DNA from 3 places in the Pseudomonas sp. ICMP 8385 genome. Region 1 is predicted to be linked to each of the others. Evidence: predicted binding sites of a transcription regulator. Region 1 holds the regulator's gene; each other region holds the start of a gene.
What was found. Region 1 encodes FliA, which starts transcription of late flagellar genes. Its sites were predicted from a motif close to CTAAAGTTTNNNNNNNNNNNGCCGNTAA; they were not measured.

Region 1 (2,264 bases):
CGGCGGCAAAGGTGGCGTCGGGAAAACTAACGTGTCAGTGAATTTGTCCCTGGCTCTGGCAGAGCTTGGCCGCCGCGTCATGCTGCTGGATGCCGACCTGGGCCTGGCGAACGTTGACGTTCTGCTGGGACTGACGCCCAAACATACCCTGGCCGATGTCATTGAGGGCCGCTGTGAGCTGCGCGATGTGCTGTTGCAGGGGCCGGGGGGGATTCGTATCGTCCCGGCCGCCTCCGGCACCCAGAGCATGGTGCACCTGAGCCCGGCGCAGCATGCCGGCCTGATCCAGGCCTTCAGCGATATCGGCGACAACCTCGACGTGCTGGTGATCGACACCGCCGCCGGGATCGGCGAGTCGGTGGTCAGCTTCGTGCGCGCGGCGCAAGAAGTGTTGCTGGTGGTCTGCGACGAACCCACCTCGATCACCGACGCCTATGCTCTAATCAAACTGCTCAACCGCGACTACGGCATGAACCGCTTCCGCGTGCTGGCCAACATGGCCCAGAGCCCACAGGAAGGGCGCAACCTGTTCGCCAAGTTGACCAAGGTCACAGATCGCTTCCTCGATGTGGCCTTACAATACGTCGGTGCAGTTCCCTATGACGAGTGTGTGCGCAAGGCTGTGCAAAAGCAGCGTGCAGTCTATGAAGCGTTCCCTCGTTCGAAATGCGCGTTGGCGTTCAAGGCAATTGCTCAGAAGGTCGATACCTGGCCACTGCCCGCCAATCCCCGGGGGCATCTGGAGTTTTTCGTCGAGCGATTGGTGCATCAGACGAGTGCAGGACCGGTGCTATGACAGCCAGCGGCTATAACCTTTACAAGAAATCGGCGCGTGACAGCCAGGGCGAATTGATCGAGCGCTATGCGCCCCTGGTCAAGCGCATTGCCTACCACCTGCTGGCACGCCTGCCCGCCAGTGTCCAGGTCGAAGACCTGATCCAGGCCGGCATGATCGGCCTGCTTGAAGTGTCGACCAAGTACGACGCGAGCAAGGGTGCGAGTTTCGAGACGTATGCGGGTATCCGTATCCGTGGCGCGATGCTCGATGAAGTGCGTAAAGGTGATTGGGCGCCGCGTTCGGTCCACCGCAATACCCGGATGGTGAGTGACGCAATTCGCTCAATTGAAGCAAAAACCGGTCGCGACGCTAAAGATCACGAAGTTGCGGCCGAACTCCAATTGAGTCTCGATGATTATTACGGGATTTTGAACGATACCTTGGGCAGCCGCCTGTTCAGTTTCGACGACCTGCTACAGGACGGCGAGCATGAAGGGCTGCATGAGGACGGCGCGAGCGCTTACCAGGAGCCTTCCCGCGACCTGGAAGATGAACGCTTCCAGGGCGCCCTGGCGGACGCGATTGCCAATTTGCCGGAGCGTGAGCGGCTGGTGTTGGCGCTGTACTACGATGAGGAGCTGAACCTCAAGGAAATCGGTGAGGTCCTGGGGGTCAGCGAATCGCGGGTCAGCCAGCTTCATAGCCAATGCGCGGCCCGCTTGCGGGGGCGTTTGGGAGAGTGGCGAGCGCGCTGACAGGCAGTGTGGGGACAATGTGGGTGATAACCGTCAGGGCGCAAGCCGGGCGGAAACGGCTCGTGGTGTGCCCCAGCAGTCCTTTTTGTGTAATGCCTGTTGAATGATATGGCGCGCCCAGGTGCTGGACGCGTTTAAGACTGCTTGGAGGTCGAATTGGACAAGAACATGAAAATCCTCATCGTTGATGACTTCTCAACGATGCGGCGGATCATAAAAAACCTGTTGCGTGACCTTGGGTTCACTAACACGGTCGAGGCGGATGACGGCATTACGGCGATTCCGATCCTCAACAGCGGGAGCATCGACTTTCTGGTAACCGACTGGAACATGCCTGGCATGACCGGTATCGATTTGCTGCGCCATGTGCGCGCCGATGAAAAACTGCGCAACCTTCCGGTGTTGATGGTGACCGCCGAAGCCAAGCGTGAACAGATCATTGAAGCCGCCCAGGCTGGGGTCAACGGTTACGTGGTCAAGCCATTCACTGCATTGGCCTTGAAAGAGAAGATCGAAAAGATCTTTGAACGCATCCACGGCTGATGTCGTCACGGGGGAGCTATGGAGCATAAAGAAACATCACAGGGAGACTTTGAGTCGACTCTGAAAAAACACGCTCACCAGTTGGTCGAGTGCCTTGAAAAAGGCCAGTTCGGCGACGCGGTGCAGTTGATCCATGAGCTCAACCAGACCCGCGATCGCGGCCTGTACCAGGAAGTGGGCAAGCTCAC
Region 2 (2,264 bases), on a different contig from region 1:
GGGCAGGGCGGCGATAAAACGGTCGTAGACCTGGCCCAGTTGCAGGCGCTCGGAGATGTCCCCGTCAAAGCGCAGCTTGCAGCCGGTGGCGGAGATATCCAGCAACTGACCGCTGATAGGCGTCTTGAGTTTCTCGCCGCCCAATTCGATATTTACCAGTTGCGCCAGTTTCAAGGCTGCGCGAAAGGCATTGCGGCGCTGATGGTAGACCACTTCTTCAGGCAGGCTGCCTTTGTAGATACGGTGGCCGTCCTGTGTGCCGATTGTCAGGCTGCCATTACTGTCCCAGGCCACGCGCACGCCTTCGTGAAAGCCTTCGATGCGAAAGGCTTCGCCATTTTCCAGGTAGCGTTCACCGTCGGGCGGGATCATCTCGTCCAGGCTCAGGGTCTTGCTGTCCTTGTCGACCTCCACCAGGTAGCTCTGGAAGCGCTGGTTGCGTTCGTGAAAGGTGATGATCAGCGGGTCGTGGCTCTCTTGCAGCAGCCGCAGGGTGCTGGCAATTTCCAGAGGGGTGGTGAGGACCTTGGGTGGCTGCGGAGCATCTACCGCGCTAAGGGTGTTGAACACGGTTCTTCCATCTCCAGACAAAATACGACTACACGCAAGAACCGGCATTTTGCCAGTATGTGGCGCGCCTTGATAGGGCGCCCGATAAACCGGCGTCAGGCTTGGCTGAGGGTGCTGGGCTTGACCAGTCGCGAGGTGGAGCCCTGGGCGTTATACAGTGCTGGAGGTTCGCCGCCATGCAGGATGCGCAACTGGTTGGCGGTGGTAGCTTGCTGCAGTTGGATCGACTGGCCATTGAGCACATTGGCTTGCTGGCAGTTGATCAACAACTCATTGAGTGCTTTGCTCTGGGCCAGCAACTGGTCGCCGACCGACGAATGGCTGGCCAACTGTTCCAGGCCGCTGTGGTCAGCGGGCAGGCCCAGGCTGAGCAGGATCTGGCTGCGTTTCTGGCCGTGTTGTTCAAGCAGGATGATCAGCGATTGCTTGCGTGCCAGGATGTCTTCCAGCAGGCGCATGTCGCGACCGCACAGGGCCACGAATTCGTCTTGAAGCAGCTCCAGCAGGTGTTGCGCGGGAGCCAGGTCTTCAGTGATCAGTTGCAGCAGATTTTCGTCGTGCATGGCTGGCCTTGGGGTTTAAGCGTCCAAAAGCCCGGCGCAGGCCTGTGCCTAGCGCTCGGCTTTGATGATTTTGCCGGCTAAACGGTCGTTGTCGATCTGATAGCTGCCATCGGCAATCGCCTGTTTCAACTCGGCCACGCGGGCTTTATTGACAATCGGCTGATCGCGCAGCGAGTCAGTGATCTTCTGCAACTGTTGAGCCTCGTTGCTCAAATGGACCGATTCGCCACTTTGCGTCGAAACGGTTTGTTCTGCCTTGGCAGGCACTGCCGGTGCCTTGGCTTCAACGCTGTCCTTGGCCGCGTTGGTACGCGTGCTGCCGGGCGTTGCCTGGGCGTTATTCAATCGGCTGAAATCAATGACCATGTTAAAAAACCTCTGGGTATTTGGACGCTTGCCATGTTTTCGGCCATACCCGGACAAACTTTAGGCGCGATCGACAATAAACCTATGCCTCGCAATATCGTGCGCACAGTGTAGGAAAAGCCAGCGTCCCACGCCAGTAATCTATAACGCCACCTCCACTTGGCCAGGGGCCGTGACACGGGCCTTGATCACCCGCTTGGAGTTGAGGTTCTTGACGCGGATCTGTTCGCTCATCCCGCCATTGGCCAGGGCCTCCCCCGGCATTTTCACGTTCAGGCCGCCACTGCTGGCGGAGATCACCACCTGGTCGCCCTTGCGCACCACTTCTGCCTGTTCCAGGTGAACCAGGGTAATCACCTGGTCGCTGACCATTGGTCGGGTTAATTTCTGCCCAATGGCCTGGTCCACGGAGGTGAGGTAGCCCTGGCTGATCTGGCTGATGTCGCGTTCGCGCATGGCCACGTCTTCAAAACCGATGATGCCGGTGCGCTTGAGTGGGCGGGTAACGGTCACCACTTCGCGGAACAATCGCACCTGGGCCGGCACGAACACGGTCCAGGGCGAGCTGCCGTCGCAGCGTACGCGCACGGTCACGCGGCCAATGGGCTGGGCGGGGCTTTCCAGTGAGCCTGTCAATTCCTTGTCGCACATGGGCATGCGCAAACGCGGGTCCAATGGGTTGACTTGGATCTCATAACGCCCCGGTGTCTGTGTGGTTGCCAGATAATCTTCTACAGTGAACTCAAGAAAGCCTTGAGTGACGCC
Region 3 (2,264 bases), on a different contig from region 1:
CACGCCGTAGGTCACTTCATTGATGGCGGTGGCCACCAGCTCCATTTGCTGGGACTGCTGCTGGCTGCGGTCATGGGCCTGGCTGGCGTTGCTGCCCAGTTCGGCGGACGACTGGCCCAGGGCATTGGCGCACACCTGCAACTGGCTGACCACCTGGCGCAGCTTGGCAGTGAAGGTGTTGAAGTGCCGCGACAGTTGCGTGACCTCGTCCTGGCCATGGGTGTCGAGGCTGCGGGTCAGGTCGCTTTCGCCGCTGGCGATATTGGCCATGGCGTGCACCGCTTCCTGTAGCGGGCGCACGATGCTGCGGGCAATCAGCACCACCAGCAGGGCCATGATCAGCGCAATGCCCAGGCCGACCAGCGAGGCTTCCCACACTTGGCCACGGAACTGGGCCTGTACGTCATCCACGTAGATGCCGGAGCCAATGATCCAGCCCCAGGGCTCGAACAACTGGATATAGGAGGTCTTGGCCACCGGCGCATCCGCCCCGGGCTTCGGCCAGCGGTAGTTGACGACACCGTTGCCCTTGGCCTTGGCCAGGCTGACAAACTCGTTGAAGATCGCAAAGCCGTCCGGGTCGCGGATGGTCGAAAGGTTCTGGCCGTCGAGCTTGGGGTTGGCCGGGTGCATGATCATTACCGGCGTCAGGTCATTGATCCAGAAGTAGTCGTCCTGGTCATAGCGCAGGCCGCGCACCACACTCAGGGCTTGCTTCTGCGCCGCTTCGCGGGTCAGCACGCCGGTGGTTTCGAGGGTGTGATAAAAGTTCAGAATCCCGCTGGCGGTCTGCACCACATGCTGGGTCTGCTGGCTCTTGGCTTGGTAGAGATCGTCGTGGATCTGCTTGAGCATCAGCAAACCCAGGGTCAGCAACATCAACACGGCGACTATCAGGATCATCCACAGGCGTCGGCTGATCGACATATTGCGCAAACTATTCATAGTCTTGTCACTCCGCGTTCTTATAATTTTCGGTGTTGCATTGATCGGCCAGCGATAACGCGCAGCGAAATTCGGGCTTGTCTGATAGGCTTTCGGCCCGGAATCAAAAAACCTGAGTCCTGCCTGATTTTTCACAGAATTTTTGCAGTTCGGCCTTGATCCTGCGCGCAGCCTTGCAGCGTGCTCATCGTTAGTGAACACCTAGAAAATATCAACGAGGCATGCCGTCGCATGACCTTTTGGGGGAATAATGGATCTTTGGACTGCCTTTCAGGCATTGATACTTGGCATTGTCGAAGGGCTGACGGAGTTCTTGCCGATCTCCAGTACCGGGCACCAGATCATCGTCGCCGACTTGCTCGACTTCGGTGGCGAACGCGCCATGGCGTTCAACATCATCATTCAACTGGGCGCCATCCTGGCGGTGGTCTGGGAGTTCCGGCGCAAGATCCTCGACGTGGTGACCGGCCTGCCGACCCAGCGCAATGCCCAGCGCTTCACGGTCAACCTGCTGATCGCTTTCCTGCCGGCGGTGGTGCTGGGGGTGATTTTTGCCGACCTGATCCACGAATACCTGTTCAACCCGATCACCGTGGCCACCGCACTGGTGATCGGTGGCGTGATCATGTTGTGGGCCGAGCGCCGCGAGCATGAAGTCCATGCCGAAACGGTGGATGACATCACCTGGAAAGACGCCTTGAAAGTGGGCTTTGCCCAGTGCCTGGCGATGATCCCGGGCACTTCGCGTTCCGGCTCGACCATTATCGGCGGCCTGTTGTTCGGCCTGTCGCGCAAGACAGCCACCGAGTTCTCGTTCTTCCTGGCAATGCCAACCATGGTCGGCGCGGCGGTGTACTCGGGCTATAAGTACCGTGACCTGTTCCAGCCGGCGGATCTGCCGGTGTTTGCCGTCGGTTTTGTGGTCTCGTTCATCTTCGCGATGATTGCGGTGCGTGGCTTGCTCAAGTTCATCGCCAGCCACAGCTATGCGGTGTTTGCCTGGTACCGCATTGCGTTCGGCTTGCTGATCCTGGCCACCTGGCAGTTCGGCTGGATTGACTGGGCGGCGGCCAAGGCGTGATGACAATCCAGCATCTGCGCTTGAAGGCTGTGGTGTTTGCACTGTTGTGTGCCGTGCCGTTGTTCGGCGCGGCCCTGCTGGCGTATCGCGGGGTGTCGCTGGTGCCGTTGGCGGCCTATGGCCTGGTCAGCGTGGTGACGTTTTGCCTGTACTGGAGCGACAAACGCAAGGCCCAAAGCGACAGCTGGCGCACCCCGGAGAAGATCCTGCATGCCCTGGAACTGGCCGGTGGCTGGCC

Region 2: flgM (flagellar biosynthesis anti-sigma factor FlgM) is a predicted target of FliA. The motif match lies at 1,536-1,563, and genes of this name have one in related genera.
Region 3: AO268_RS13495 (methyl-accepting chemotaxis protein) is a predicted target of FliA. The motif match lies at 1,035-1,062, and genes of this name have one in related genera.

What each region holds. Positions count from the first base shown of each region.
Region 1 covers NZ_LKBY01000117.1:48,964-51,227, reverse strand. Annotated here, with positions in the region: gene fleN (flagellar synthesis regulator FleN) at 1-796, shown strand, start outside; gene fliA (RNA polymerase sigma factor FliA) at 793-1,533, shown strand; gene AO268_RS22740 (chemotaxis response regulator CheY) at 1,702-2,076, shown strand; gene AO268_RS22735 (protein phosphatase CheZ) at 2,095-2,264, shown strand, end outside.
Region 2 covers NZ_LKBY01000089.1:41,918-44,181, forward strand. Annotated here, with positions in the region: gene AO268_RS08800 (flagellar brake protein) at 1-570, opposite strand, end outside; gene AO268_RS08805 (flagella synthesis protein FlgN) at 666-1,133, opposite strand; gene flgM (flagellar biosynthesis anti-sigma factor FlgM) at 1,182-1,499, opposite strand; gene flgA (flagellar basal body P-ring formation chaperone FlgA) at 1,641-2,264, opposite strand, start outside.
Region 3 covers NZ_LKBY01000096.1:34,744-37,007, reverse strand. Annotated here, with positions in the region: gene AO268_RS13495 (methyl-accepting chemotaxis protein) at 1-945, opposite strand, end outside; gene AO268_RS13490 (undecaprenyl-diphosphate phosphatase) at 1,196-2,026, shown strand; gene AO268_RS13485 (DUF1294 domain-containing protein) at 2,026-2,264, shown strand, end outside.